Regions from separate parts of the Oceanobacillus aidingensis genome, predicted to be linked through region 2. Evidence: riboswitches for the same ligand, from Rfam matches in the RefSeq annotation. Region 2 holds a riboswitch; each other region holds the start of a gene.
What was found. A riboswitch is a leader RNA that binds a small molecule or an ion and turns the genes downstream of it on or off. The one in region 2 is predicted to bind S-adenosylmethionine.
Positions count from the first base shown of each region.

Region 1 (10,241 bases), on a different contig from region 2:
ACCACTTATCACGAAGCTTCCATTTTAATGTTGTCTCGACATTCTTTTCTAAAGCTTCCATGAAATTTTGTTTTCGTTCTAATTTAGCTTCTTTTGTTTTTTTGCTGCTAGTGAATAACCCGCCGACCTTAAAATCAGGCTGTACAGATTCTAAATATTCCTTCGCAAGCTCTCTTAAATCAGCTGGCATCAGATAAGCATTTTTCGCAGTCTGATCCACCTCCGTTAAAAAACCGGCTGCTATCTTTTCCGGCTGCTGCTCCAGATTTTCAATTTCGTTTGTTAAGCTTTCTATTTTCTGAGCCAATAATGCTTCATCAACGTCATCCAGGGATGCTTTCTGATTCGACATTTCCCGATGCACCTTTTCTTTATGGTCACGCACAATTTGTCGAATGCTTGCCTCCATCGTCATATACTCATGCTTCGATTGCAGCATATGAAACACTTTATCTTTCAGCTCTGACCACTCATTGTGCGGTGCTTCCGAATTTTTAAGAGATGTGTAGAAAATGGAAGAAGGGTGCAGATTCCATTGATCAAACGTTTGTTTAATTTTTTTATCAAATTCGACAAAAGGCAATTCTGCTTCATTATGCTTGTCTATCTGGTTGATAACAATCATAAATGGCAGTTCATTTTCCTGCATTGCCTGTAAAAATAATAGATTCACTTCGGATTGCACATGGTTATAATCCGTTACATAAATAAGATAATCCGATAAATGAAGTGAAGCTTCTGTCAGCATCCGGTCCACGTCATCTGCAGCATCGATTCCCGGCGTATCTAAAATAGCCGTATCCTGCGGCAAAATGTTATCCCCTGTGCTGATGTGCATTTTTTTTATATCATTTTTATTAGTCGCGAACTGCTTGATTTGCTCCAGGTTATACGGTTCGTGATATTCCACCACGTTTCCATTGTGATAAAACACATTGACAGCACCTTCTCCAGATGAGATTTTAACAACATTCGCACTGGTAGGAATCGGACTGTTCGCTAAAATTTCTTCCCCTAATAAATGGTTGATTAAAGAAGACTTCCCCGCAGAAAAATGACCTGTTAGGGTGATAATAAACTCTTGGTTAACGTATTTTTCCAAGATATCAAGCATCTTATCTGCATTTACCTGATCTCCCTTGTTTTTCATTTCATTATAGAGAAACGCAATTTGTTGTTCTGTTACCCTTTTTTCCATATACGTGATCACAAGCCTTTACCCCTTTTTCAACTTATTCATATCTACTTTTAACGTCTATGACGTTTCTTTCTGTCTTTACGAGGTGTGGTTTAAGTACTTTACATAACACCTTCATTATACGCAATATTTGTTTTGATTTCTAGGTGCTAATCAGATTCTGATAAAGTGAAACTGACAAGCCTTCTTTGTTTTTAAAACGGGTGTCTTACAAAAGCCCTTCTATGGGACGAGCAAACACAGTATGCAAACACAATAACATATAAATAACCCCCTGCAGGCAGGAGGTTATCAATCTATTACTTTATTATTTAACAGCATGTTATGATTATTTTATTTTCTAAAATAGCCTTTCCAAAGGGAGATACCGATGATAATAAGACAAAAGATAAATCCGTAAAGCCATACGGAAAGCATCGGATTAACAAACATCCATACTCACCCCCTCTTTAATTTGCCCGGACCTGATTTTTTTCTGTTTCCTTCTCTTGTGGTAAAGAAGGATTTTTCAATATTTTTGCCAGAATCGTAATCGTTGCTATACCAATAAAAGTAGCCGCAGCGCCTGCAGACATGGTACTTGGGATAATACCAGTAAAGTAAATAAAAAGGTAGGAAAACAAACCTGCTGCCATCGAGATTTCTGCCGCTCTCGCTGGAGCTTTTTTCTTACTGTAGATAGCATGTAATATCGGTCCCATCGTTCCTGCAGCAATGCCGGAAATCCCAATCCACATGACATCGCCCATATATGCGGGCGGCCGTAATACAATTAAAAAGGCGATCAGCCCCACCAGTGGAACAGCTAGACGGCTGATTTTGAGCGCAATTTTCTGCGCCTTCTCATTGCTTAGCTTGATAATTTTCTTTTTCACGAGGAATTTCAGGAAAATGTCGTTCGCGAACACCGTAGAAATGGAGACGAATATCCCGTCCGTCGTGGACATGGCTGCAGCAAGAATAACGATTCCAAAAAGAGCTACAAAGATTGCCGGAAAGGCCCAAACTACGTACTCCATCAATGCTAAATCAGCGGCTGCAACATTGTCCCCAAGCGCTGTTCTGCTGTATAACCCTCCAAAAAGAACAAGCAGACAAAAGGCTGCGGTAATAACATAGGTTAGAATCATTTTTCCCAGGTCTCTTTCATGCTTTAAGCCAAGCACTTTATTGAATAAATGAGGTGCAGAAGCAAAGGCCCACTGAATAATAATCGCGCCAGATATTGCTCCAAACGAATAGAAATGGAGCGAATCAGGGTTAAATACGCTTACTAAATTCCCATTCTGCACGCTGAGATTATCTGTAATGCCAGTGAAGGTTGCTGTAACACTTCCTTCCCAGAAAATAATAATTCCGGAAATAAATATAGCTAAGCCTGCAATTGCCATCATAACCGCTTGGACAGCATCTGTATAAATATCAGCAAATGCTCCTCCGGCATAAACATACAGAACAACAATGACTGCGATAAATATCAATCCGCTTGTATAAGACATTCCCAAAAGGTATTCAAAAATTCTTGCTCCTGCTACAAACTGAGCTGCTATATAAAAAATGTTAAAAAGTAAAATCAGCCCAGTTCCCACTCTTAAAATATCACTATTATAGAAGTCACCAAGCCAATCCGGCAGGGAAAGGGACTTTTGTTTTGTATTCAGCTTTCTTACTTTTTTAGCTACCATCAGCACTCCTATTGGCCCGCCGCCGATCATCGCCAAAAACAGCCAGAGGTTAGACAATCCCCAGTCATGAGTCCATCCCGGGTAACCCAGAAAAGTTGCTGCACTTAGATAAGTAGCAGCAAAGGACAGGCCCAGTACATAGGGTCCCAGACTTCCGCCGCCTGTAGCGAAATCACTGATGTTTTTCGTTTTTTTAGCACTTATGTAACCAAGGATCAGCATGACAGCTAGAAATATTGCAAAACCGATCCATGTATAAAGCATAATTGTACTCATCTCTGACCTCCTTGCACATACGAGTAAAACAGGAAATGTACTTCTCCGTTATCTCGGCTGAAAGCTGCCAAGCTTTCGCGCAGGATGATTATCGGGTAAATGGGGTGTTCCATTTCCAAACATATTTTCTCTAAGCGTCTTCCCTTCATATTCAGTCCGGTAAATGCCGCGTTTTTGCAATTCAGGAACAACTAAATCCACAAATTCCCGAAATGTATCCGGAGAATAGGTCTGCGCGATATTGAAACCATCCACGTCACCTTCAAATGCCCATTCTTCCATTCGATCTGCAATTTGTTCAGGTGTTCCGATAAATTTCACCGTACCATTGCCGAGTCCATGATTTTTAACAGCTTCCCGCAGTGTCCATTTCTTATTAGGATCTTTTGTATACATATCCAGATTTCCCTGTACTGCTTCTGTCTGTATATCTTCAATATACTGATCCGGATTATATTTTGAAAAATCGATTCCTGTATGTCCGGAAAGGAGAGACGCAGTTCCTTCGTAGCTGACGTGGTCTGTTAAATCTTCATACTTTGCCAGCGCTTCTTCTTCCGTTGACCCAATGATTGGCAAAATCATAGGAAAAACAAATATATCTTGCCGATTTCTGCCCTGTTCCTCTGTTCGTTTCCGAATATCTGCAACATAGGCCTTTAACGCATCCAAGGAATGATTTTTAGTAAAAACCGCCTCTGCATGTTTCGCTGCAAAATCTCTTCCTTTTGGTGAAGCTCCTGCTTGGAATAAAACAGGCGTACGCTGCGGAGAAGGTTCAACCAAATGCGGACCAGGTACATTGAAAAATTCACCTTCATGATTAATCAAACGAACCTTATCCGGCTGTGCAAATGTATCCTTTGTGCCATCATGAACAACAGCATTGTCATCCCAGCTGTGTTCCCAAAGTTTATAAACGACTTTGAGAAATTCATCTGCACGGTCATAGCGCTGTTCCTTAGGAAGACGGCTGGAAAGGCCAAGATTGACTGCCTCGCTTTCTAAATAAGAAGTCACCACATTCCAGGCAACTCTTCCATTCGTTAAATGATCCAGTGTAGATAGCTGCCTTGCGAGTGCGTATGGTTGTGCATATGTAGCAGAAATTGTTGGCGCAAAGCCGAGATTTTCAGTGACAGCCGCCATAGCAGAAATCGGAATCAATGGATCATGTGCCGGAAGCTGTACAGCATGCCGGACAGCTGCTTCATGACTATTTTCATATACACTGTAGGTTCCAAGCACATCAGCAATAAACATGGCATCAAATTTACCGCGTTCCAGGATTTTTGCTGTTTCTATCCAATATGACAGGTCATTATGTTTTGTCCCCTCGTCCTTTTCATGCTTCCATAATCCTGTCGAGTGAGGGGAAGGTGAATTTTGAATAAATCCATTCAGGTGAATTTGTTTTGTCATCGTTTCGATAAGCTCCTTTTCTCATAAATTTTCATCTTGACCGCTTCACCAAAATCTATAATTGACTATCTCTCATTTGATGCAGTCAGCCATTGATTTTGGTATCGGCCCTTACTTCTGAATTGCTGATTACTTAAGATTCATCGAAAGCATTTAAGGCATTCACACTATGTGCCACTGCGGACCCGGCTTTTAAAGCTGCTGCCACAAAAATCGCTTCTGATATTTCCTCTAGGCTGGATCCTGTTTTTTTGGCGTTTTTCGTATGCAGATCAATGCAATACGGGCAGCCTGTGGTATGTGCTGATGCCACCGCGATAAGCTCTTTCTCCTTTTCGGTCAATTTGCCTGCTTTGATAGATTTATGATCAAAAGCAGCAAATGCCTTGAATGTATCCGCATCAATGTCACCAAATTCGGTTAATCTATTAAAATAGGATGCTTTGTACAGCTCGTCTTTTTCCTCTTCATCAAACGCATTTAGCGCATTCACACCATGAGCAACCGCTGAACCAGCCTTTAGAGCTGTTGCAACAAAAATGGCCTCTGTTACTTCCTCTTTATCAGCGTTATTTTTTTTAGCATTCCCCACATGTAAATCAATGCAGTACGGGCACCCCGTAATGTGCGCTACGGCTACCGCAATTAATTCCTTTAATTTAACTGATAATTCACCCTCAGCTAATGCTTTATCGTTAAAAGCAAAAAAAGTTTGAAACGCTTCCGGTGCATATTCTTTTAATTCTGTTATCCGGTTAAAATAAGATTTTTGATATAAACTATCTGTTTTAGTCAATGAAATCTCTCCTCATACATTTAAAATTTTGGCTTGTCATACAGTGAAACTTCAATTAGTGAAGGTTTTTCGACGCACAACTCTTTATAATAGGACGGTTAATCGCAAAAGCTCTTCGATGGGACGAGTAATCGCAGTCCCAGTCCCAGTTTCAGCCCTAGGACATCGTGAACCTGGTCTGTTTCCTTTGCCCACTGATTTGTGCTGCGATAAAATCATACAAATTGTAAATCCATCTCGTTAATTTTCTTACAGCCACCATAATAATTAAACTTTACCTATCTAATTACTCGGTTTTAAGCCATGCTTGCCCCTTTGAAATTATTCCCTCCCTACCCTTGTTTAAAAATGAAAAAACCCCTTTTCCAGAAGAAGAGGGTTTCTTTACACACTGCCTCATCTCTCAAGTGAAAACTTGCTGGAATTAGCACCATTTTACTGCGTTTCCAGTAATGGTTGCTGCGGGATTATAGGACCAGTTCCTCCCCCGGCTCTTGATAAGGAATTACATTATTTAGTTTTTTAAGATTTCTTCATATGTTATCGAATTCTAAAAAATATGTCAAGTGGAAATTTTAATTTAATGAAGCGTTTCTTGATCAAAATCTATTGATAATATTAGCAGATATCTTTTTGCTGTAAGCGGCGACTGGTTGTTTTATCACATGTAATTATATTTTCCTGCTATAGAGTACGATGCTAAATCGATTGAGCAGCTTTTTTCATCGTGTCCTTAAAATTCATCATTTAGTTTACATAATACAATTATGGTGAATTAATGTTTTTTTGTTTTCAGTAAAAACGCTTAGACCACATTCTAGCCTAAGCGTTTCCATTATTTGTTTACACTGGGTAAACCCCATGTTTTCTCTCGGTAAATTGCTTTTTCTTATTCTGATAAATGGTGAAACGTCTTGTCAGCTCGCTCCGAAGATGATCTGGATCAATGATATCATCAATAATCATTTCGGAAGCTAAGCGGTAAATATCAATGTTCTCTTTATAGGCGGCCTGCTTTTCTGCGATATATGCCTCCCTTTCTTCTTCTGGAAGCTGAGCGATTTTATTTGCTTCTACTGCATTCACTGCTGCTTCCGGTCCCATAACAGCAATCTGTGCATTTGGAAAGGCTAAACAGCAATCCGGATCGAAAGCCGGCCCTGACATCGCGTATAGACCAGCTCCATAAGCCTTTCGGACAATAACAGAAATTTTAGGTACCGTTACCTCACTCATTGCAAACAGCATTTTGGCTCCATGGCGAATAATTCCCTGCTTCTCCACTCTTGTTCCAATCATAAATCCTGGTACATCCGTTAAGAACAGCAGCGGAATTTCAAACGCATCACATAATTGGATAAATTTTGTTGCTTTATCTGCTGAATCCGTAAAAAGAACGCCTCCTTTTACACGTGGCTGATTAGCAATGATTCCTATACTTTGACCGTTGATACGGGCCAGCCCAGTAATTAATTCTGGAGCAAACCGCTTTTTTATTTCACAAAAACTGCCTTCATCAATTGTACGGTCAATCAGTTCATACATATCAAAAGCAGCATTTTGATTTTCTGGAATAATTTCGCTGATTGGCTTATCAAAGCTTTTTGGTTCTACAGATGCTGCTTTTTTTGGCTTCTCACGAAAATTAGCAGGAAAATACGTTAAGTACTTCTGTGCAAATTGAATCGCTTCTTCTTCGGTATCTACTAAAACATCGCCTACTCCTGAGGTTGTACAGTGCATCTTTGCTCCGCCCATTTCCTCTAAAGAAACCTTTTCGCCAATGACCTTTTCAGCCATTCGCGGTGAACCTAAATACATCGATGCGTTCCCATCAACCATGACAACGATATCACAAAAGGCCGGAATATAGGCACCGCCGGCAGCGGATGGACCAAACAATAAGCAGATTTGCGGCACTCTTCCTGACAGCTTAATTTGATTATAGAAAATACGTCCCGCTCCTCTTCTTCCCGGGAACATATCTATTTGATCTGTAATTCGGGCACCGGCAGAGTCTACCAGATAAACCATGGGCACCTCCAGCCTCTCAGCCGTCTCTTGAATACGTAAAATTTTCTCCACCGTCCGCTGTCCCCAGCTTCCTGCTTTGACGGTCGAATCATTTGCCATCGCACAAACTGTCTGACCGTTTATTTTTCCTGTTACTGTAACCACGCCGTCTGCCGGCAGGTCTTCATCCATCGCATTGGCAAATAAACCATCCTCAAGTGTCTCATGAGAATCAAAAAGAAGCTGGATTCTTTCTCTAGCAAAAAGCTTGCCCTTTTCAGCATTGCTGTCGTGATACTTTTGTTTTCCTCCCTTTTTTATTTTTTCTATACGCTCCTTAAGTTCTTGATTCACAGGCATATAAGCATTCTCCTTTCCGGCTTTAACTTCCATGGTAATCAGGCTTTCTTTTCTCTTGAAATGCAAGCAATCCTTCTTTTCTGTCCTTTGTCGGTATTAGTTTTACATAAGCTGCATGTTCCAATTGAACCGCTTCATCTATCGAAAGATCCATTCCTTGATTAATCGCTTGTTTAGCCTGCTTCATAGCAATCGGTCCATTTTGGCTTATTTTCCGGGCAATACTTATTGCTTCGTCTTGTAAAAAAGAAGTGGCGACTGACCGCTCAATCAGTCCAATGGCTAATGCATCCTCTGCTGAAATTGTTTTGGCAGTATAAATAAGCAGTTTCGCCTGGCCGATTCCAATTAATCTTGGCAAACGCTGTGTCCCGCCGGCTCCGGGTATAATCGCCAGAGAGGTTTCCGTCAACCCCAGCTTTACATGATTGGCCGCAATGCGCAGGTCACAGGCTAAAGCGATTTCCAGTCCGCCTCCAAAGGCGACGCCATTAATAGCAGCAATTACAGGAACCTCTATTTTTTCTATGGAATCGGCAAGTCTGCTAATTTTCTGTACAGCAGCAACAACTTCCTCCTCATTCATTGCCTTTCGTTCTTTTAAATCTGCTCCGGCACAGAAAGCTTTTTCTCCGCTGGCTGTAATAATCACACAGCGTATAGCACGATCCGTACTGATTTTTTGAATACAATTCTCTAACTCTGTTAGTAACGCGAAAGATAATGCATTGGCTGCTTCCGGCCGATTTAATGTGATAACAGCGATATGATTATCCACTGTTTCTACGTTTACAAGTTGCATAGGCGTTCACTCCAAACTGATTTAGTCAACGATTGCAATCGTATCTCCTTCATTAACAAAATCTCCTTCTTGCACCTTCCATTCCTTCAAAATCCCTTTTCCCTCTGAAGCAATCGGAATTTCCATTTTCATTGACTCTAGAATAACGACATCCTGCCCTTCTTCCACAGCCTCTCCCTGTTGCACTGTAATCTTCCACACATTTCCTGCCATCGATGCTTTAATCTCCATCTTAATTCCCTCCTGTAGTTGGTTGATAATATTTATCTAAAAAGTTTGTTGGTGTATTTCCTTTTTTAAATGCCTCATAGGTGATAATTTCCTGAAGCATCGGTATATTGGTTTTTATCCCTTCTATTTTGAATCGACCAAGCGCTTTTTCCAGCTTATTCCTCGCTTCTGCCCGGTTTTCCCCAAAAACGATCAGTTTTGCAATCATTGGATCATAAAAAGGAGTTACCATATCTCCGGATGCAACAGCACATTCATTACGGACACCTTCTCCTTCAGGCAGTTCCAGTGCTGTGATTTTTCCGGGCGATGGAAAGAATCGAATGGGATCTTCTGCATAAACTCTTATTTCTATCGCATGCCCGTTTCGGGTGATTTCTTCCTGTGTAAAAGACAGTGCCTGCTGATTGGCAATACGAATCTGTTCTTTGACAATATCAATCCCTGTTATTTCTTCTGTGACGGGGTGCTCTACCTGAATACGTGTATTCATTTCCAAAAAATAAAATTGCTCCGATTCATCAACTAAAAATTCAATTGTTCCGGCATTGGTATAATCAATTGCCTCCGCAGCGATAACAGCTGTTTCTCCTAATTTCATGCGAAGTGCTTCAGAAATAGATGGCGATGGGGCTTCTTCTAAGACCTTTTGATTCCGGCGCTGAATAGAGCATTCTCTTTCAAATAAATGAACCGTATGCTGATGACAATCTGCTAAAACCTGTACTTCAATATGCCTGCTGTTTGTTATGTGTTTCTCTAAAAACATTGCTCCATCCCCAAAGAAAGACAAGGCCCGCTTGGAGTTATTTTCAAAAGCTTTTCGCAGTTCATCCGAAGTGTGAACAACCTCCATTCCGATACCTCCACCGCCTGCAGATGCTTTTAACATCACAGGGTAGCCAATTTGCTCAGCAAAAGTGACCGCTTCTTCCAGCGATTCCACCGCACGATCAGTACCGGGAATTACAGGCACCCCCGCTGCTATCATCGCTTTTCGAGCTTCAATTTTACTTCCCATCAGACTTAAAATAGCCGCTTCCGGTCCAATAAAAATAATTCCTTCTTCTTTACAGCGTTCAGCGAATGAAGGGCTTTCACTCAAGAAACCGTAGCCTGGATGAATTGCATCGGCATTTGTTTTTTTGGCCACTTCTATAATTTTATCTAATTGAAGATAGCTTTGCTGCACTTGTGAAGGACCGATAGGATAAGCTTCGTCAGCTTCTTGTTTAAATAAAGCATTCTCATCTGCTTCGGAATAGACAGCTACCGTCCTGATACCTGATTCTTTGCAGCTGCGAAGAATTCTTCTGGCTATCTCACCGCGATTAGCAATCAATACTTTTTGTATCATGATCTTCTCTCCTTCTCTAGCAGCCTAGCTGTCTTGCAATAACCAAGCGTTGGATTTCAGATGTCCCCTCTCCAATTTCCAATAACTTAGCATCCCTGAGC
Region 1 is NZ_JBHSFT010000049.1:301,553-311,793, reverse strand. It holds gene ACFO3P_RS20910 (dynamin family protein) at 1-1,210, opposite strand, end outside; gene ACFO3P_RS20905 (sodium:solute symporter family protein) at 1,648-3,159, opposite strand; gene ACFO3P_RS20900 (LLM class flavin-dependent oxidoreductase) at 3,208-4,581, opposite strand; gene ACFO3P_RS20895 (carboxymuconolactone decarboxylase family protein) at 4,715-5,383, opposite strand; SAM riboswitch class I at 5,771-5,881, opposite strand; gene ACFO3P_RS20890 (acyl-CoA carboxylase subunit beta) at 6,221-7,750, opposite strand; gene ACFO3P_RS20885 (enoyl-CoA hydratase) at 7,773-8,552, opposite strand; gene ACFO3P_RS20880 (acetyl-CoA carboxylase biotin carboxyl carrier protein subunit) at 8,574-8,783, opposite strand; gene ACFO3P_RS20875 (acetyl-CoA carboxylase biotin carboxylase subunit) at 8,785-10,140, opposite strand; gene ACFO3P_RS20870 (acyl-CoA dehydrogenase family protein) at 10,157-10,241, opposite strand, start outside.
Region 1: another riboswitch for S-adenosylmethionine. It lies ahead of ACFO3P_RS20895 (carboxymuconolactone decarboxylase family protein); the one in region 2 lies ahead of metK (methionine adenosyltransferase).

Region 2 (10,241 bases):
GAATATCAAGTGCTCAGGTACCAATTTATCAATCAGCAAAATAAAGCACCTTTTTTAATTGCTATCGAAAAAAAGAAACGCTCTGCATCATAGAGCGTTTCTTATGCAATTCCTAAAAATAGTAATCGAAAGAATAAATTTAAGAAGTGCCCGGCTGTCATGATAATAAATATAATAAATGAAATCATGAGCACACGGGAGCGAAGTGTCTTATATTTTTTGGGATAGGGAATCCAAATATAAGCTGATACAACCATGAGCGGGACAGAATATAAATATCCAAATAGATAAACCCAGTCGCGCAATGCAGAAAGGTCACCCAGTTCAGGGTCTTGCAGGCTGTTCAACTGATTCATATATCCGGCTGCAAAAATAATAGTTAGCAAAATAAAATAACCAAATGTTGTCAGACGCAGCCATTTTTGCTCATCGCTTATCAGTATATAGACACCGATAAAAAATAAAATCCCTATTACAATTTGAATCAACATGAAAGTACAACCCCATTTTTAACGATAAATCAGTTCTCTGCGCCACATGCAAAACTTTCTCTCTCTGTAAAAGTCCGCCTGTTTGTATGGATGTCCCATTATCCATAGCGAGATTAAAACAGATTTATACAATTACTTATTCCAGTTATGACTGGAACATCTGTTACTGCTCCCATTGTCAAATCAACAACGTGGAAATTACTTAGAATAGCATTTCTGTTTATCTCTTTATGTTATTACTATCCTTAAGTAACCAGCTTATTTATTCTACCATAAAAAGATGCGTATCTGTAGAGGATAAAAAGAAATAAATCTACATTCAAACTTATTATCCACATCAAACAAATGACTTAGAATATATGCCTACAATTAGGAGATTACGATAGGAATAACAAGTCTTTCTCCTTCATTCAGTACTAAAATCAACTCATTTAGAACTGCCTTTCCAGATAATATTTCCTTTGATATACTTTAATCAATATGACTGAGTTGGAGGAATACAAATGATTGAATCATATAAAGGAATAACCCCGTCTATTGATTCTGCCGCATTCATTGCCAAAAATGCAGTAATCAACGGAGACGTGACGATTGAAGAAGAAGCAAGTATTTGGTTTCATACGGTGATTCGCGGTGATGTAGCACCGACAAAAATAGGTAAGCGTACCAATGTCCAGGATCTCTCTATGCTGCATCAAAGTCCTGATATGCCGTTAATTCTTGAAGATGATGTCACTGTTGGACACCAAGTCACCTTGCATTCAGCAATTATACGCCATCATGCGCTGATTGGCATGGGGTCCATTATTTTAGATGGCGTAGAGATCGGGGAGCATGCTTTTGTCGGCGCAGGAAGTCTGGTGCCGCCGGGCAAAAAAATACCGCCCCGCACATTAGCTATGGGTAGGCCGGCTAAAGTGGTTCGTGAATTAACCGATAAAGACTATCAAGAAATGGACCGCATCCGTAAATCCTATGTGGAAAAAGGACAATATTATTTAAAAGAAACAAACATGGGCGGAAATGAGTAAAACCATCCTATTCCAAAGAAAAACGTCAGGCATCTTCAAACACCTGACGTTTTTTTATTTTGCAGTCAACGCTTTTAATTCTTCGACTTTATCTGTTTTTTCCCATGGGAATGTAATATCTGTACGTCCGAAATGGCCGTAAGCAGCTGTGTTTTTAAAGATTGGCCTTCTTAAATCAAGCATGCGGATAATACCTGCCGGACGCAAATCAAAAAGCTCCCGGACTGCTTCCACTAATCTCTCTTCACTGACTTCCCCTGTACCGAACGTATTGATTGAGATAGAAACGGGCTGTGCAACGCCAATCGCATAAGCCAGCTGAACCTCACAAGAATCAGCAAGACCTGCAGCAACAATATTTTTAGCAACATAACGGGCCGCGTATGCAGCAGAACGATCCACTTTCGTTGCATCTTTACCGCTAAAAGCGCCGCCGCCATGTCTGGCATAGCCTCCATAAGTGTCTACAATAATCTTTCTTCCGGTCAAGCCGACATCGCCTTGCGGACCGCCTAAAACAAAGCGCCCGGTCGGGTTAATATAGTACTTTGTTTTTTCATCCAGTAATTCACCGGGTACAACAGCTTCGACAACATGTTTAATAATATCCGCTTCGATTTGTTCATTCGTAATATCCGGATGATGCTGCGCGGAAATGACAACCGTATCTACACGCAGCGGCTGGTTATCTTCACCGTATTCAACGGTTACCTGTGTTTTCCCGTCTGGACGCAGATAGCCGATAATCTCTTCCTTCCGGACATCTGCTAATCTTTTGGATAAACGGTGTGCTAAAGAAATTGGTAAAGGCATCAGCTCTTCAGTTTCATTACATGCATAACCAAACATTAATCCCTGGTCACCGGCACCAATTGCCTCGATTTCTTCTTCGCTTTCTTGTCCTTGTCTTGCTTCCAGCGCAACATCCACACCGCCGGCAATATCAGGAGACTGCTCATCAATAGCAGTCAATACAGCACATGTTTCTGAATCAAAACCATATTTTGCCCGTGTATAGCCAATTCCTTGTACTGTTTCACGTACAATTGCAGGAATATCTACATATGTACTTGTAGAAATCTCTCCGGCAACTAAAACAATTCCAGTTGTAACCGTAGTTTCACAAGCTACTCTGGCATTCGGATCCTTCGAGAGAATCTCATCCAGAATAGCGTCTGAAATTTGGTCAGACATCTTATCCGGATGCCCTTCAGTAACTGACTCAGAAGTAAATAAACGACGATTTGCAGCCATAAGGCTAACTCCCCTTCTCCAATAATGTTACGGAACTCTATTTCAATATAAATTTATCATTCCACCCAATGTGGTTTCATTTTTTAGAGGATATTTAAAAAGTCTCCTAAAAACAAAAAAACCTCTCCTTCAAAATATATGAGGAAAGGAAAACTTATTGGCCTTTCGCTCTTATTGTTCAAGGAATGATCCTTGCATCAGGTTAGCACCTTTCACTTCAAGTGAGGTTGCTGGGCTTCATCGGGACTGTCCCTCCACCATCTCCAAATAAGAGTATCCGTTCAATATTTAGATTAACGAAACAAGCCTCTCCTGTCAACCTTATTATCATTTGTGACAGAAAAAATAATTTTTTATAAATTAGTATGGACTATTATATTTAATGTGTTATACTAATAAACATATTTCAAGATAAAATCAATTCTAAACCATTAATTAAGGAGTGAATAATTGCTTTATGAAAATATTGCGGAGAAGTATACTGGAGGAGCTCACTTTAACTAATATTTACAGCAACTATTCTGTTGGCCAGCTTATTGAAAAAATTATTCATCGTGATGAAGCAAAATTAACATCTACTGGCGCGGTCCGTGCCACCACTGGAAAATACACGGGACGTTCTCCAAAAGATAAATTTATTGTAAAAGATGCTTTGTCAGCGGATAAGGTAGACTGGGGAAATGTTAATCAGCCTATTGAAGAGGAAGTCTTTAATCAGCTGCTGGGCAAAGTGATTGCCTATCTAGATAACCAAGAGGAAATTTTTCACCTGCAAGCTTATGCGGGTGCGGATGAAAAATACAAACTGCCTATTCAGGTAATCAATGAATACGCTTGGCATAATTTATTCGCAAGACAATTATTTATTCCTGTTGAAAAAGACATGGAGCAATTACATGAAGCTGATTTTACAGTAATCTCCGCTCCCGGTTTTAAAGCAGACCCGGAAGTTGACGGTACAAACTCCGAGGCTTTTGTTCTCATTTCCTTTGAACAGCGCATTGTGCTTATCGGCGGAACAGAATATGCTGGAGAGATAAAAAAATCTATCTTCTCTGTAGCTAATTTCCTGCTCCCTGAGCAAAATGTTCTGTCCATGCATTGCTCCTCTAACGTTGGAGATGAAGGCGATGTTGCTTTATTTTTCGGGTTATCCGGAACTGGAAAGACCACACTTTCAGCTGACATTGACAGAAGATTAATCGGTGATGATGAGCATGGCTGGAGTGACGAGGGTGTCTTTAATATTGAAGGCGGCTGCTATGCAAAATGCATTAATTTATCCGCAGAAAAAGAACCGCAAATCTTTGATGCGATCCGCTACGGATCTGTTCTGGAAAATGTCGCCTTGGATGAAGATACACGCGTCCCGGATTATGATGATACTTCGTTAACAGAAAATACACGGGCAGCTTATCCATTAGAAAATATTGATAACAGCTTAGAGCCAAGTGTGGCTGGACATCCAAATACAATTATTTTCCTGACCGCAGATGCTTCCGGTACTTTGCCGCCAATCAGTAAATTGACAAAAGAGCAGGCAATGTATCATTTCTTAAGCGGATACACGAGCAAACTGGCTGGTACAGAACGTGGTGTAACTAAGCCTGTAGCTACATTCTCAGCATGCTTCGGATCTCCGTTTTTACCATTAAATCCATCTGTCTATGCAGAAATGCTCGGAGAAAAAATTGATAAATTTGATGCAAATGTATTTCTGATTAATACTGGCTGGACCGGCGGCATGTTCGGTGTGGGAACGAGAATGAAATTATCCTACACGCGTGCGATGGTGCATTCCGCTTTAATCGGCGAGTTAAATGACGCGGAAACAACAACAGATGAAATTTTCGGATTGGCTATTCCAAAATCCATTCCAGGTGTTCCTGATGAAGTGCTTGTTCCTAAAAATGCTTGGGCGGATAAGGAAAGTTATGAATTGGAAGCTAAAAAATTAGCTGGAAAATTTCATATGAATTTCGAGAAATTCACGGAAGTCAGCGAAACAATTCAACAGGCTGGTCCGCTGTATCGTCCAGTATAATCAAACAGCTTCTCCAAAATAGCATATTCACGCGTTAAAAGGGTAAACTCCAATTTGGATTTACCCTTTTTTCTTGCTGCTCTTTCCTTTTCACCTCACAAAATCTCCAAATTCTAGGCGTTCACACAATCATCCCGCGAAACATATATTTATAGAAGATATTCAAGAACAGTTTTTTGAGAAAGGAAGGAAGAAGAAAATGAGAAAGCTTGCTTGTTTCATTCTATTGATTTGTTCTCTGCTTCTCATTAGTGCCTGTAATCAAAATAAAATGACCCAGATAGACCTTGCAGAAGTCACACGATCTATTTTTTATGCACCGCAATATGTTGCTTTAGAAAAAGGCTTTTTCGAAGAAGAAGGACTGGAGGTTGATTTGCAAACAACATGGGGCGGCGATACGACAATGACAGCACTGTTATCTGACAGCGCAGATATTGCGCTGGTCGGCTCAGAAACATCTATCTATGTCTATGCTCAGGATTCCAGGGATTACGCCGTGAACTTTGCCCAGCTGACTCAGACAGACGGCACATTTTTAGTAGCCAAGGATGCAGATGAAGAATTTAATTGGGAGGATTTACGCGACAGCCATTTTCTCGGCCAGCGTGTCGGCGGAATGCCCCAGATGGTTGGAGAGTATGTTTTGAAGCAGCATGATATCAACCCTCAAGAAGATTTAAATTTAGTTCAGAATATTGATTTTGCAAATATTCCAGGCGCTTTTGCCAGCGGCGATTATGAGTATGTGCAGTTATTTGAACCAACCGCAAGTATTTTTGAAGCGAATGGCCAGGGCGAGATTGTCGCCTCTTTCGGAGAAGAATCCGGGCAAGTGCCGTACACTGTCTTCATGGCAAAGCAAAGCTTTTTAGATGAAGAAGAGGAAACGGTCGAAGCATTTACCAGAGCAATCTATAAAGCACAGCAATGGGTGCAGGAAACAGATTCGTTAGAAATTGCCGAAGTGGTAGAGCCATATTTTGAAGATACCGATGTAGAAATGCTCGCGAATGCCATCGACCGTTATAAACAGCAGGGATCCTTTGCGACATCTCCACTGCTGAAAGAGGATGCCTGGGAAAACCTAAAAGATATTATGGATGAAGCTGGAGAACTCCCTGGAGACGCTCCCTATGAAGATCTCGTCAACACAGAGTATGCAGAGCGGATTATCGGGGAATAAAGGAGGCCAACAATGTCTTATCTTACATTAGACCGGGTATCTCATTACTACTTCTCCAAAAAACAATATACAGAAGCGCTGCACAATATCTCTTTCTCTGTGAAAAAGAATGAATTCATTTCATTGCTCGGACCAAGCGGCTGTGGTAAATCTACGCTGCTCTCTCTTATCTCTGGAATGCTGCAACCTGCTGAAGGCAATATTTTAGTGAACGGTAAGAAAATAGAGGGAAGCGATTTAGAAATCGGCTACATGCTCCAGCAGGATTATCTGTTTCCCTGGAAAAATATTATTGATAATGTGCTCATTGGACCCAGAATCAGAAAACGGCAGCCAGAGGATTTAAAGCAAAGAGCAATTGCCCTTTTGGAAGAAGTCGGTCTAGAAAATGTCGCAGATAAATACCCTAATGAATTATCAGGAGGGATGCGGCAGCGGGCGGCATTAATCAGAACACTTATCACAGAGCCGGAAATTCTCTTACTGGATGAACCCTTTTCTGCTCTGGATTTTCAGACAAAGCTAAAACTGGAAGTATTGGTAGCTGATTTATTAAAAGCTTATCAAAAAACAGCGATTCTGGTAACACATGATATTGGGGAAGCTATTTCAATGAGCGACCGGATTATTCTGATGTCTTCGCATCCCGGTGCAATTGAAAAAGTATATGACGTGCCTGTTGAATTACGAAATGAATCACCGTTTATGGCAAGAAAGCATCCAAAATACAGCCGGCTTTTCGATAAAATCTGGGCGGACTTAGACCAGCAAAAAGATACAGTAAAGCCTCTAGAGGAGGATGCTTATGAACGGCCCTAAGTTATTTGCACTCTATCAGCAAAAATTAAAAAAAGAGGCTAAGATTGTACTGACCTGGCAGCTGTCTATTTTAATTTTATTTTTTGCTCTCTGGGAGACAGCCAGCAGGTTTTACTGGATAGATCCGCTGCTCTTCAGCTCGCCCAGCCGGGTATTCAGCTCGATATGGAGCCGGCTCTTAGAGGGATCCTTACTCAGTCATATTCAGATTACGCTGCTTGAAACCATCCTCGGCTTTTTGATCGGCACAATTGCCGGGATTATCATTGCTTCTATGCTCTGGAGCTTTCATCGTTTTGCGAAAGTCATGGATCCTTATCTGGTAGTTTTTAACGCGATGCCAAAAGTGGCTCTCGGCCCGATACTCATCGTAGCACTTGGTCCCGGCTATTTATCCATCATTGCGATGGGATTTATTATTTCTGTTATTGTTACCACCCTTGTTGTATTTGCGGCTTTCAACGAGGTAGACCAAAATTATTTAAAAGTGTTGCGGAGCTTTGAAGCAACAAAATGGCAATGCTTTAAAGAAGCGGTTTTTCCTGCCTCCTTACCAGCTATTATCTCCACCTTAAAGGTGAATGTCGGGCTATCCTGGGTAGGAGTTATTGTCGGGGAATATTTAGTTTCCAAACAGGGGTTAGGATATTTAATTATTTACGGCTTTCAGGTATTTGATTTTACGCTTGTTATGTCCAGCCTTGTCATCATCGCTATCCTTGCGGCGATTATGTACAAAACCGTAGAAAAAATAGAGCAGATGCTGATCCGAAAATAGCAGCCAGCGCTCAGCTGACTGCTATTTTTATACATACGATTTTTTTATCCGGAGCAAACAGGATTCCAGTACAGCATCCTTCATAATAAAACTAAAATCCGTTTTCCTTTTTACATTCGTCGGGATATTCTTTAGGAATACCGGACCTTTCGTTTCATAATAAGTAGATTGCGGAATCAATTCATCAATTTCCGCATAGTAGACATTCTTAATGACTGTTTCATAACGCCCGTCCACTTTATACTGTCCAATGTAATGGAGCTTGTTTACCGTTGCCCCTGTTTCCTCCATAACTTCCCGGACAGCTGCCTGCTCTGCTGTCTCTCCAGGTTCGACCTTCCCTCCAGGAAATTCAATTCCTCTTTCCTTGTGATCCGTTAACAGCCATCTATCTTTATATTTGCAAATCACCCATACATGCTTAGGGCTTTTTGAAAATGGATGATCTAAAAAAGATAATTGTACCGTATTATTGTAAAAATCCTTAAAAACGTTCACTACTTCCACTACTTTCCCACAGGGCTGTTATCACTTATAGCTTATATCTTGAATTTTCCAGCCGTTTTGAAATGCCATCTCCACCACAAGAGTGTAACTCCCTACCATGTCATTTTCATTTTCCTGTACTACTTGTACAGAATGATTTGATATATTTATCATATCATATTCATTTTCTTCTTGAAACCATGGCTCCGTTTGTGTCGGGATAACATAAACGCCTTCCGCTTCAGCCCGGAAGTAATAGTCAACAAAGGCTGCGGCTAATTCTGGTGTAACATATGCTTCAAAAGCTTCTGTAAGCTCCTGTTCTGTTGCATAATGCTTCAGCTTATACGAATCATCCGCATCCTGCTTCAATGTATCTTCTAACCCATTCATAACGCGAATAACTTCATCCTGATCCGGCTGCATTTCTTCTGCTTCTGCAGATGCATCAATCTGATTGTTTCCTTCGCCAGCAGACTCTCCAGGTACAGTGATAGATAAAATAACGGCTGTCATCATTGTAAAACAAAGAATTAAAGCGAGCTTTCTCATCTACAAGCACTCCCTCTTCTTATCTATGTTTCCTGTCTAAACAAAACCTGTTTTTACTGATGAAAAATTCTTTATTTCTGATTTTCCATACACTATACTGTACCTTTTTATTATATCATCTAAACATTTTCATACCAAAGTACTTTTTTACCTACTCTTCATCCAATATTCCCATAGTCCGAATATGGTTCTTCGTATTTTCATCCCCCAGATCATATAACGCTTGATACACTCCTGCCATCGTTTCATCATAGACATCATTGGCAGTGTCCAAATGGTAGGGCACAAAAGGGATATGTGAACGTTTATAGCTGTCAAAACTCGCTTCATGCAGTCCTTCAAATTTTCTGCGCAGCATTAATATCTCTTCTGCCGTCGCATAAATCACAAAATCATCATTTCCCTGATACGGAATCCGGGAAATCTCACCTTGTCCAATACTGATAAAATATTTTTGTTTATCCAATATCATCACCTCACGATTATATTCTCCGCAAAAAACGAAAATAATCTCTTAAATATGAAAAAAGCGCATATACCTTTGAAGGTATACACGCCTTTTCAAACTGTTATTACAGATTATCATTATTGTCCGTGTTATCCGTACGATTCTGCTGCTCCTGATTAATGGAAGTATTATCAATTGTTCTATCAAATTTCTGCAGATATTTTGCTGCAAAATCTTTTCCTCCCAAACCAAAGGCAAGTCCAAAGGCCAATGCTAATGCGGCCAGCAGCAAGATAAATGCACTATTTACAATAGTTGATGCAATACCTAATTGGGATACAGCCATAAATGCTGCCAGAATCAAAATACTATACTTGGCAAACCCTGCAAGTACACCAGTTGCCGGTCCATTTAACAGATGCAGTAATACTTTTTGCACCATTGAACCGAGTAATAAAGCAATGCCCAAAATAAGCACTGCTGCCAGAACATTTGGCAGATAAGCAGTAATCGCGGTTGCAATTCCTACCAGGAAATCCAACTGAATAATATACAATGCCTGCACCGTTAAGAAGAAAATAATTAAAATCTGTACAACATAGCCGCCAATATAAGATGGTGTCCATTTCGCCTGGTCCACTGCTTTATTATTGCTGACCGTGGAGACAAAACGATTAAATCCTAATTTAGCAAGATAACTGCTGACAAATTCGCCAATCAGTTTACCTAACCAGATGCCAACCAGAATTAAACCAATTGCAATCAAGATATTCGGAATCATCTGCACAACACTGTGCAGCATGCCAATCGCCGGCTCCGTAATCCCTGCTAATTCCAATTGTTCTAAAGCAGAGATGGTAATTGGAATCAGAATAAGAATGAAAACAATGTTTCCGACAAATTTTGCAAAAGATGTCCCTTCAAATAAATTGGACAGCTTTAATTTTTGAATCCATTTCTCTGTACCTGCTGCGTCTAATAAATTTGTTACGACACTGCGGACAATCTTCCCGACAAACCAGCCCACTGCAAAAATAAGTACGGCTGCAGCAAGTTTAGGGATAAAGTTTAAAACAGACGCCAACAGACCGCTAAACGGTTCGGCAACCCCCTGAATATTTAAAGCCTGCAGTACACCAGGAATAAATAGGA
Region 2 is NZ_JBHSFT010000037.1:5,203-15,443, forward strand. It holds gene mnmM (tRNA 5-(aminomethyl)-2-thiouridylate-methyltransferase MnmM) at 1-93, shown strand, start outside; gene ACFO3P_RS14720 (hypothetical protein) at 102-491, opposite strand; gene ACFO3P_RS14725 (gamma carbonic anhydrase) at 995-1,522, shown strand; gene metK (methionine adenosyltransferase) at 1,577-2,776, opposite strand; SAM riboswitch class I at 2,945-3,050, opposite strand; gene pckA (phosphoenolpyruvate carboxykinase (ATP)) at 3,234-4,820, shown strand; gene ACFO3P_RS14740 (ABC transporter substrate-binding protein) at 5,020-6,006, shown strand; gene ACFO3P_RS14745 (ABC transporter ATP-binding protein) at 6,019-6,825, shown strand; gene ACFO3P_RS14750 (ABC transporter permease) at 6,812-7,603, shown strand; gene ytkD (RNA deprotection pyrophosphohydrolase) at 7,631-8,101, opposite strand; gene ACFO3P_RS14760 (hypothetical protein) at 8,132-8,641, opposite strand; gene ACFO3P_RS14765 (hydrolase) at 8,793-9,113, opposite strand; gene ACFO3P_RS14770 (mechanosensitive ion channel) at 9,214-10,241, opposite strand, start outside.

Region 3 (10,241 bases), on a different contig from region 2:
CCATGGTGGATGTGTCCGATGTAGATGGCGTTCATGAGAATGATATTGTTACCATTTTTGGCGAGCCGAGTGAGGGCTATATTTCTTTAGGTATTGTCGCAGAGCAAATGCAGACCATTCATTATGAAACGGTTTGTTTAATTGGCAAACGGGTACCGAGAAAATACGTGAAATAATAATGTGGAACAGGAATGATAAAGGATGACACCTTTTACGGAAGAAGTTATTAAAATAATACGGGAGATCCCGTCTGGAAAAGTAATGACTTACGGTCAAATAGCAAGAGAAGCTGGCAATTCGAGAGCCGCAAGACAGGTTGTCCGCGTGCTCCATTCCATGAGCAAAAAGCATCAATTGCCCTGGCATCGTGTGATCAATGCAAAGGGGCAATTAGCTATTCCGAATGAAGAGGGAAATTGGGAGCAGCGCACACGTCTGGAAGCAGAAGGTGTCCTGGTGAGTTCCAGCGGATATGTTGATTTAAAAAAATATCAATGGCATCTCGAATGAAGCGCTGCAATTCAGGAAGGCCTCTATGGGTAAGCATCTTATTGTATTTCTGTTAGTTAACTAGGTATAATACAGGTAATAACTGTTTTGAGAAACATTCTCATTCCTATATTTACAGGTTCTCCAAATGCAGAAACGTGCTTCTTTTGAGGCGAGTCTTTGCAGAGCAGGAAACAGCGTAAATACATATTCATATATATGAATAGACGGACGAGAGAATCTAAAAATCGAAACTTCTGAATACAGAATAAGACCACCATATAGGAGGATGCTCCGTGAAGATAGTTGGAATTTCCGGCTCCACGATTGGCTCAAAAACAAGAGTCGCTGTGGACCATGCATTGAAATATATTGAAAAAGAACATACCGGGGTAGAAGCAGAGATGTTAGATTTGAAGGATTATGACATGGTTTTTAGTGACGGACGTTCTTATAAAGATTATACAGGCGACACGAAAATCTTATTAGAAAAAATCATGCAGGCTGATGGCATTTTGCTTGGAATGCCTGTTTTCCAAGCATCTATTCCAGGAACATTAAAAAATCTGTTCGACCTTCTGCCAATGGATGCATTTCGGAATAAAGTGGTTGCTATTATTGCAACAGCAGGAACAACAAAGCATTATTTAGTACCCGAGCAGCATTTGAAGCCGATTCTTCACTATATGCACGCATGGGTGATTCCGAAATATGTATTTGTTGAAGAAAAAGATTATACAAACTATGTAATCTCGAATCAAAACGTCATTGACCGCTTAAATAAGCTGTCAGATGATTTGATTCATTATGTAGATCTCATGCAGAAGCACCCAGAGCTAACGTCGCTTATATAAGAAAAGCCCTCTTACTGAAAAATTGTTTTCTTAAGAGGGCTTTTCTTTATTTAAGAAATAAGAAATAGTTGGAGCCCAACGGGTTTCATGGGGTGAGTAATCTTAGGCCCTAGAAATATACTCCGTTTTCCGTCGCCCTCGAGCTCATCTCCTTTAAAGAAGACTTAGCGATTGGCAAGCCGACAGGCGTAGACAGAGCTAAAGTCGCACTTATGCCCAGAGGGTGAAAAGAAGACTTAGCGATTACCAAGCCATTCCTTTTTGCTTCGAATCAATGGTAAACAAGCTGTGGGCGATAAGAAATTGAGCACCATAATACGTAAGCATAATGACTTCATGAGCTCCTGTAAAGCCGGTGATAAACATATTCCACGCAAGAACACTGTCAGAAATAATAAATAGAAGGCTGCCGAGAATAGCCCAGCGATTTCCTGTCATGATTGCTGTGAACGCCATAAGCGTGATAATTCCGATATAGGCAATGACAGGAAAGATGAAACCTGTCTCCCCGTTAGTTTGAAGATTACTCACAAGCTGATAGCCAATCCAAGCAGCAAAAAGAATAAGCGGAACCGCAGAAAGACTTCTTGGCAAAGAAAAACGCCATTCTTTTAAAAATCCAACGATATATAGTACATGTCCGATAAAAAACGCGGTCAAGCCGATGAAAAACCACTGCAGCGTCGCATCCCCAATCAAGCACAAGCTGATACCGCCAATAATCCAATAATGCGTGGACTTTCGTTTTGGCAGCGATTTTTCAAAAGCATAAATCAGAATCAGCACCATTGGAATCACCTTGAAGAAAATACTAAATGCTAATGGCTCAGATGGTGAAATAAATATATAAACAATTCCAGTCGTCAGAATTAATATGGGTAAACGATAAAGTATCAAAATGGGTACATTCCCTTCGCTTGTTAAAATAAAAATCTTCAGACATGTTTAGTTCCATCATAGTAAAAAAATGCTTAGATAACAAATTCTAGATATATAAACAGAAAACCTTTTTTCAAACCTATTTTTAACATCGGAAGAGATAGAGGCTTCCGTTGAAGATAGGGAGGCTGTTTTGTATTGTTTGTACATACGAAGCTGAATACTGCTGTAATCCTTTGTTAACAGCATTCAATAAAAAACTCCCCTTGTCCATCATAGACAAGGGGAGATTCTTTATTCTTCAATAGAAACATCTTTTAAATTTAACAGCTGTGTCGGAGACTGTGTCAGCCCTTTTACGCTGTCATCGACACCTAACAAATATTGCTGGTGATGGATATAAACCATTGGCGTGATTTCCGCAAGTAATTCCTGGGTTTGGCGGTAAAGCTCTAATCGTTCATCTGGATCACTTTCCTGGCGGGCTTGATCTAATAAATCGTCGAGTTCTTCATCTTCTGTGAAGGTGCGATTTCCTGGTTCGCCTAAATTATCTGAATGGAATAAAGGATATAGCCCGTTGTCCGCATCACCGGTAACAGTGGTCCAGCCAAAGACAAACATATCATGTTCCCCGTTGGCAGTCTGTTCCAGCATTGTTCCCCATTCCACCGTTCTTACTTCCGCATTGATACCAATTTCCTTCAGCTGTGCTTGGATTGTTGTTGCTGTATCGATGCGCTGACGGTCATCATTTGTCCAAATCGTGGTAGAAAACCCATTTTCATAGCCTGCTTCAGCAAGTAACTCTTTGGCCTCTTCCAGATTATATTCGTGATCCTCTATATCTTCACTGTATCCGAATACACTTGGCGCAATCGGTGTGTGTGCGGGGATCCCGACATCGTCATAGATTCCGGAAAGAATTTCCTCTTTATTAATGGCTTTTGCAATTGCCTGACGGACACGTTCATCATCAAACGGTTCCTTGTCCATGTTAAAACCTAAATACGATAATGCCAGGCTGTCCTGAGACTGCACTGATAAATGATCGGAATTTTCAATTTGAGCTACATCTGACGGACTAAGGGAATTAGCGATTTGAGAAGCACCAGTCTCTAATTCTGCGACACGGGTCAGATCTTCTGTAACTACTTTGAAAGTTACGGAATCGAGCAGTGCCGGTTCGCCCCAATACTCTTCATTGTTAACTAAGCGTACCTGCTGCCCTGGCTTCCATTCTTCGTATTTGAAAGGGCCGGTGCCTTGCGGGTTTGCACTGATGACAGTACCTGCCTCTTCGCCATCTTCCATTGCGGCATAGTCTTCTTCAATCTGGTCTTTTGAAATCATCACACCGCCGGGATGAGCAAGGTGTGCCGGTAACGCTGCAAAAGGATATTCTGTTTTAAAATGAACCGTATAATCGTCAATAACTTCTACCTCGGAAATCATATTGTACATGATTGCCCGTGGAGAACCAACCTCTGGGTCAAGCGTACGGTCAATATTTGCCTTTACAACGTCCGCATTAAAATCAGAGCCGTCATGGAAGGTCACATCTTGACGAAGCTTGAATTCCCATGTCGTATCATCAATTTGTTCCCACTCCTCTGCCAGCAAAGGCTGATTTTCCATATTCTCGTCCTGGGTAACAAGCGTTTCAAAGATATTTCTTTGTACATCACTGGACGGAGTATCATTGGATGCTGCCGGGTCAAGCGATACAGCATCGGCTGGTGTGGTAATAATTAAATCGCCGCCCTGCGATCCTCCCTCTGTCGTATTGCTGTCAGAGGATGCATTGTCATCTGGTTCACTGGCACAGGCGGCAAGTACCAGGCTGAACAGAGCAATAAATGCAAGTACATATATCTTTTTCTGTATTCTCATGATGCTGTTTTCTCCTTTAAGTATCGTAGTCTGAGTATATTACCTGAAAATAAAGATTTACCAGCCTGGAACAACAGAGCCATCAAAGTTTTCTTCAATAAATTCTTTCACTTCGTCTGTATGGTAAATATCAATAAATTGCTGAACGACTTCATCATCTTGGTTTTCTGTACGAGCTGCAATCAAGTTAACGAATGTAGAATCCTGCTCGATAAAGAGCGAATCATCATTGGGTGAAAGCCCTGCTTCAATTGCAAAGTTTGAATTGATTGCTGCTGCATCAACTTCGCCAAGCTGTCTTGGAATTTGTGCAGAGTCTAATTCCAGTAATTCAAGGTCTTTCGGATTGTCAATTACATCATTTACGGTTGCATTTACACCCAAGCCTTCTTCTAATGTGATAAGACCAGCTTGTTCAAATAATAATAAAGCACGTCCGCTGTTTGTAGGGTCGCCAGGGAGCCCTAATGTTGCGCCATCAGGAAGGTCCTCCAGAGAATCAACCGATTCGGAATAAACTCCCATCGGGAAAGTAACGGTATCTGCTACCTTCACAATATCCAAGCCTCTTTCTTCCACCATGCTGTCCATAAAAGGCTCTGTCTGGAAGCTGCTGATGTCAATTTCACCTTCATCCAGTGAAACGTTTGGCATCACATAATCACTAAAAACAACTGTTTTAATTTCTAAATCGTCTTCTGCTGCAATTTCAGCTATTTTTTCAACAATTTCTTCATGTGGACCGGCTGTTACACCTACTGTCAATACGCCGTCTTCAAGTAAATCTGAACCGCTCTCTTCCTCATCTCCTCCGCAAGCAGCGAGGAAAACGAATAATAAAGCTGTAATAAGAAGTAAATATTTCTTTTTCATGATGATTTTCCTACTTTCTTTTTTTATTTAGTAACACTCTCAAGTTGTAAAAATGCGTCGATAACGGTATTTGCATTAATTTCTTCTTTCATCAAATGAATGGATTCTTCTTCCCGTGTCACTTTTTTCGCAATGGTTTCCAGCAGCTCCTGATCATCCGTATGTATGGAGAAGTCTGCTAATTTTGTCGGGAATCCCCATGTATCATAGTAAGCTAATAGCTTCGTAAGCTCGTTTTTATCCTGTTCGATAGCAAGCTGAGCTAAAATGCCGTAGGATACAATTTCCCCGTGAAGTGAATCGGCAATCTGCGGGGCAGCAGTTAACCCATTATGAATGGAATGCGCACCTGCAATTCGTCCAGCTTTTCCGCCGAAGCCGCCAACCATACCGCCTGTTGCGATAATTGCTTCGATAACACGAATAAGAGCATCAGTGACTTGGTTACTCTCACAAGCTTGGATTGCTGCTTCACTGTCATCCAGCAAAATATCCTTGCAGGCACGAGCGGCGAATTGAGATATTTGCAGCCAGACTGGAAGCGTGCCTTCAGGGTAGAAGGCTTCAACTAGAGAGCGAGCTTCATAGAATTTGGCTAACGTATCGCCAATGCCTGCTTTTAAGTATTTTACAGGAGCTTCTGCAATAATTGCTGGTTCTACCACTACGAGTGTATTAGATTCAGGAAACTCAGTGTAATGAGAATGAGCACCATCTTCCTGATAAAAGACGCTTAATGGCGTCCAAGCTGCGCAGGTGGCGGCAATCGTTGGGATTAAGATACTTTTTATTTGCGCATTGGCAGCCGCTGCTTTGGCAATATCCAGAGCTGTTCCCCCGCCGATGCCGATGACAGCATCTATTTGCTGTTCTTCATAAATCGAGGCCAGTCTGTCAGTTCGTTCCACGGTGCAATGCCCATCTGCAGTATGTATATCTTTTTCCTCTATTTGATCCAGCAATGCAGAAGGAAGATATGGTTTTGCTTTTTCCCAAGCAGTACGCCCGGCAACTACAGCAATCCGCTTCACCCGCAAGTCATTCAGATTTTCTATCAGGTATTCCAGAGAACCTTCACCGATTTGATAATGGCTGGGCGATCCCTTTACAGTAACTGTTTGCATGGTAAGATAACCCCTTTTACATGTGTTTAAATGCTACATAAAAAACCTCTCTATTTCGTTCTAGAGAGGTTGAATAAGTTCATTTACGAAACGTCCTCTCTTATTTTCCAAAGCACATTATGCACTTTGCAGGATTTAGCACCTTTTTTAGAACGAGTTCTAGAAAGGTTGCCGGGCTTCATCGGGCCAGTCCCTCCGCCACTCTCAATAAGAGTTCTTATGTAACTGTGGATACATTTTAATATGAAATATGAGAAAAGTCAAATATAGCTTGATGCAAGGGAGCTGGCGGGCTAATTATGTTAATCAGCACCATTTTTGGTCCCAAAATCCAAATACTTGAACGGATTATCGCTCGTTTCTTTTAAAACACATTCATCCATTTATTTCATGTTTACTCTTTCTTATTTTTTGATATAATAAGAACAAATGTTCAGAACAAAAGTTCTTATTTGGAGGAATAAATATGATTGGATTACTTCATCATTCTCTGGATAAAAAGGAAAAAATCATGATCTATTATATCGACCGCCATAACAATGTAACGCAGCGTGTTATTCGCGTCGTAGGTATAGATGATAAAAGGATTCTTGCTTATTGTTACTATAAAAAACAGGTGCGCAGCTTTAAGATAGAAAATATTTTATCCATAGGGTGTGTAAAAAGGAGCGTCGGGGCTTGAATATTGGTGTACAGGAAGAAAGGAATACGAAAGAAAAAACAATGTTAAATGAGCGGCAACGGAAGCAGAATTGCTTTCAATTAATTATCGCACATAAAGATAATTTGCTTATTGAAGTGAAATGCTATCAGGATTGTCATGTTCATCATATAAAAGGATATATAGACAGCATTAACTATCAAGACGAGCACATAGCTATAGTTGATAAGCTGGGTCAAAAGGATTTTACAATCATTAAGTTTAATGATGTAATGGACGTTTTTATATTGTAGATAAAAACCCGAATGTATTCCAAGCGGAATCATTCGGGCTTATTTCTAAACATAAACAGCGTAAGGCTGCTTTTACCTATTTCTGCTCATCCAACGCGATGTCCTTTTTCTGCTTCTTCAAATAATATGCACTCATCAGAGAAGCAATCGGAATAACCAGAGCGATGCCAAGGCCCGAAATAAGGATTCCAAGCATTTCATCATTGAACACTTTGGCATTTATAATTTGGCCAAGAGAGTAATCTAAATCCTTAAACCAGATTAGCAGTCCCATATACCCTCCGAAAAAGGCGAAGAATAGCGTGTTTGTGCTTGTACCTAGAATATCACGGCCAATACGAATGCCGGCGAAAAATAGATTCTTTCTGGAAATTTCCGGATTCTGGTCGTGGATTTCACGCATCGGAGAGGTGATTGAAATGGCAGTATCTACAATCGCCCCAATCGTGCTCATAATAATCACAGCTGTAGCAATTTGAATGAAATTTAATCCAATATGCACATTGAAAGCTGTGATTTCTCCAGATTCTTCTTCCCCAAGTCCATAAATCATGGATTGTTCGGTTAAAATAATAATGAAAAAGATTAAAATAACCATTGTTGCAATCGTAGATAAGAAAGCAAGCATCGTTTTATTATTTACCCGGTTGATGAAGAACAAGCTGACAGCACTGATGAAACCACATGCAATAAGCGTAATAATAATTGGATTCCCGGACGGGTCATTCATGACGAATACAGCCATAAGCACAATGATAAAATTGATAAAGAGGGCAATAAAAGAGCGTACGCCCTTCATACCGCCGACCCAAGCCATTAATGCAAATAATATGATTGCCAGTAATACAAGTACATTCATAATTTCGCCTGCTTTCTCCGGATAAAGAAAATGGAAATATAGATGGCAATCGGAATGGTCAATACAATCCCAATTCCGCCGACTAAAGCACGTGTTAATTCAAGGGAAAGGTTCATTGATATGGTAAAGCCGAACGGTGCTGCATTTTTAAAATAGATTAACAGCATGGGAAGGGACCCGCTGACATAGGCAAAAAATAAAATATTGGTCATGGTGCCCATGATATCTTTCCCGACTTCGTAACCTGCTTTTTTTAATGTTTTTAAATCAATCCGGTTATTTTTCTCATACATTTCAAACATGGAAGCTGATAATGTAATGGCTACATCCATTACAGCTCCTAAGGAACCGATTAGTAACCCTGCCATAAAGATGGTTTCCGGGTTCCTGGTTAAAAAGGCCATTTCTTCATAGCGCAGTCCTTGTTCGCCAGTGAAATGCAGTGCTGCATAAGCAATCACCAATGAAATTACGGTCCCTATTAATGTAGCTAAAATAGCTGTATAGGTTTTTTCGTTAAATCCTGTCGCCATCAATAGGGAGAGAATGGTGAAAATAATAATACTGATTGCAGTAATAACAGAAAGACTGATGCTTGGATTCTGTATATAAATATCTAATGCAAATGACAAAATAGCTGCATTGACAAACAAACTCAGTGCGGATAGAGCACCTCTGGATTTTCCGACTGCTAATAAAATAATCAGGAATATCCATGCGACAAACACGAAATATTTGTCCCGTTTAATATCCCCTGTTGCTTCTCCGTCTTGAGCAAGAAAGATTTCATTGCCTGCAGATAACTCATAGTCCAATGCCAGGGACTGGACATATTCATTATCAAATTCAGTTATTTCTCCTTTATCTGAACCATTTTTTACTTCTCCAACGATATGCTGGGTGACTTTTTCATCTTGATTGCCATGCTCATCTGGCTGATCTTCTCTATTTATTTCTTGAACATCGGTAATGTGAACAATCGTTCTATCATATAAATCATAATTGTTATTGATAAATATCATCGATGCGATAAAACCGATTAGTAATAGACAGACGGTAATATATTCGGTCCTGGTCCGATTTTTTAACCATGCCTTCAATATAATCACTCCAAAAATAGGATTGTCCTATTCGTATTTCCGAAAACATATACTATGATAACACTTTTAATAAGAAGGAGATACATACAACATCACAAAATTTCGGGGAATAAAGGGAAGCTTCATTCCGCGGGGGCCTTTTCATTCCCTGCGAAATGTTAATTAAACCAACCGGGCCGTTATTGGCTGTTGGTTCTCCTGCTTAGAATTTTCAGTTTCTCTCTATGCTTGAAGCGGGCATCATACAAAAGACCTTCGATGGGGCGAGTAATCGCAGCAACGGTTTTAATAGACCGAGTAATCGCAGGTCTCAATGATGTCAGGTTAATGCGACCGCTGCGGCGGACCGTTTTGCTTTCCGACGTACAGGACGTACTAGTGCAGACGTTGCAACAGGACGTTGCGGCCTTAGTCTGCCTAGGGGCACGCTCTTCAGCTAACTTTTGCCAAGAAGAGCACTTGGCAAAAGTGGATCTTCAGATGGTGCTGATCCCTCAGGAGTCAAAACGGTCCGCCTCCGCTAGTAGGATATTCTATACGTGAAAAAACAACTCACCAAATAGATGTTTAATCAGATAGAACATCTTTTTCATATAGAACATCTTTTTCATGCTGTATGGTAAAATGTTCCGTCAAGATTACTTTCTGAGCATAAATGCTATTCCCTGTATTTCATATTCATGCTGTCATGATTGGGTTGTTCAGACGAAAGTTGCTATTTCCTTCAGCTCATTAAAATCTTATTTCTTTCATTCGCTGTAGAATCCTATCAGAGCGCAGGCCAACCACGCAGACTCCTATGGGAACAGGGCGAGCTGAAGATCCACTTGAAAAGCGGTTTTCTTTTCAAGTTAGCTGAAGCCGTCCCCATGGAAAGCGAAGTGGTTGGCCGGAGCGGAGCTATGCACCATCATCAATTCCAAAAAGGCCGGATATTTCACCAAAATGCAAGCATGGTAATGAAGAACATGTTCATCTTGGAATAGCAAGAAATATTTGCTTATTCTTAGGTGCGAAAGTTGAGTATTTAAGAAAATTCATTAACCTGACAACATTGGTAATCGCAGTCCCAGTCCCAATCAGTTACATTGCAATAAAACAAAAAGTCACCCATAACCTTCTTATTTTAGTATGTACCAAAAGGGAGTGCGTATTTCAACCCGTCCAACTTTTTGGACATTTATAGGAATTCCATGCTACAATTTTGTCAAACGCT
Region 3 is NZ_JBHSFT010000007.1:86,020-96,260, forward strand. It holds gene alr (alanine racemase) at 1-176, shown strand, start outside; gene ACFO3P_RS04815 (MGMT family protein) at 202-510, shown strand; gene ACFO3P_RS04820 (NADPH-dependent FMN reductase) at 786-1,343, shown strand; gene ACFO3P_RS04825 (lysoplasmalogenase) at 1,587-2,240, opposite strand; gene ACFO3P_RS04830 (glutathione ABC transporter substrate-binding protein) at 2,517-4,115, opposite strand; gene ACFO3P_RS04835 (MetQ/NlpA family ABC transporter substrate-binding protein) at 4,173-4,988, opposite strand; gene ACFO3P_RS04840 (iron-containing alcohol dehydrogenase family protein) at 5,012-6,112, opposite strand; SAM riboswitch class I at 6,210-6,326, opposite strand; gene ACFO3P_RS04845 (hypothetical protein) at 6,579-6,794, shown strand; gene ACFO3P_RS04850 (YolD-like family protein) at 6,791-7,066, shown strand; gene ACFO3P_RS04855 (YibE/F family protein) at 7,143-7,925, opposite strand; gene ACFO3P_RS04860 (YibE/F family protein) at 7,922-9,034, opposite strand.
Region 3: another riboswitch for S-adenosylmethionine. It lies ahead of ACFO3P_RS04840 (iron-containing alcohol dehydrogenase family protein); the one in region 2 lies ahead of metK (methionine adenosyltransferase).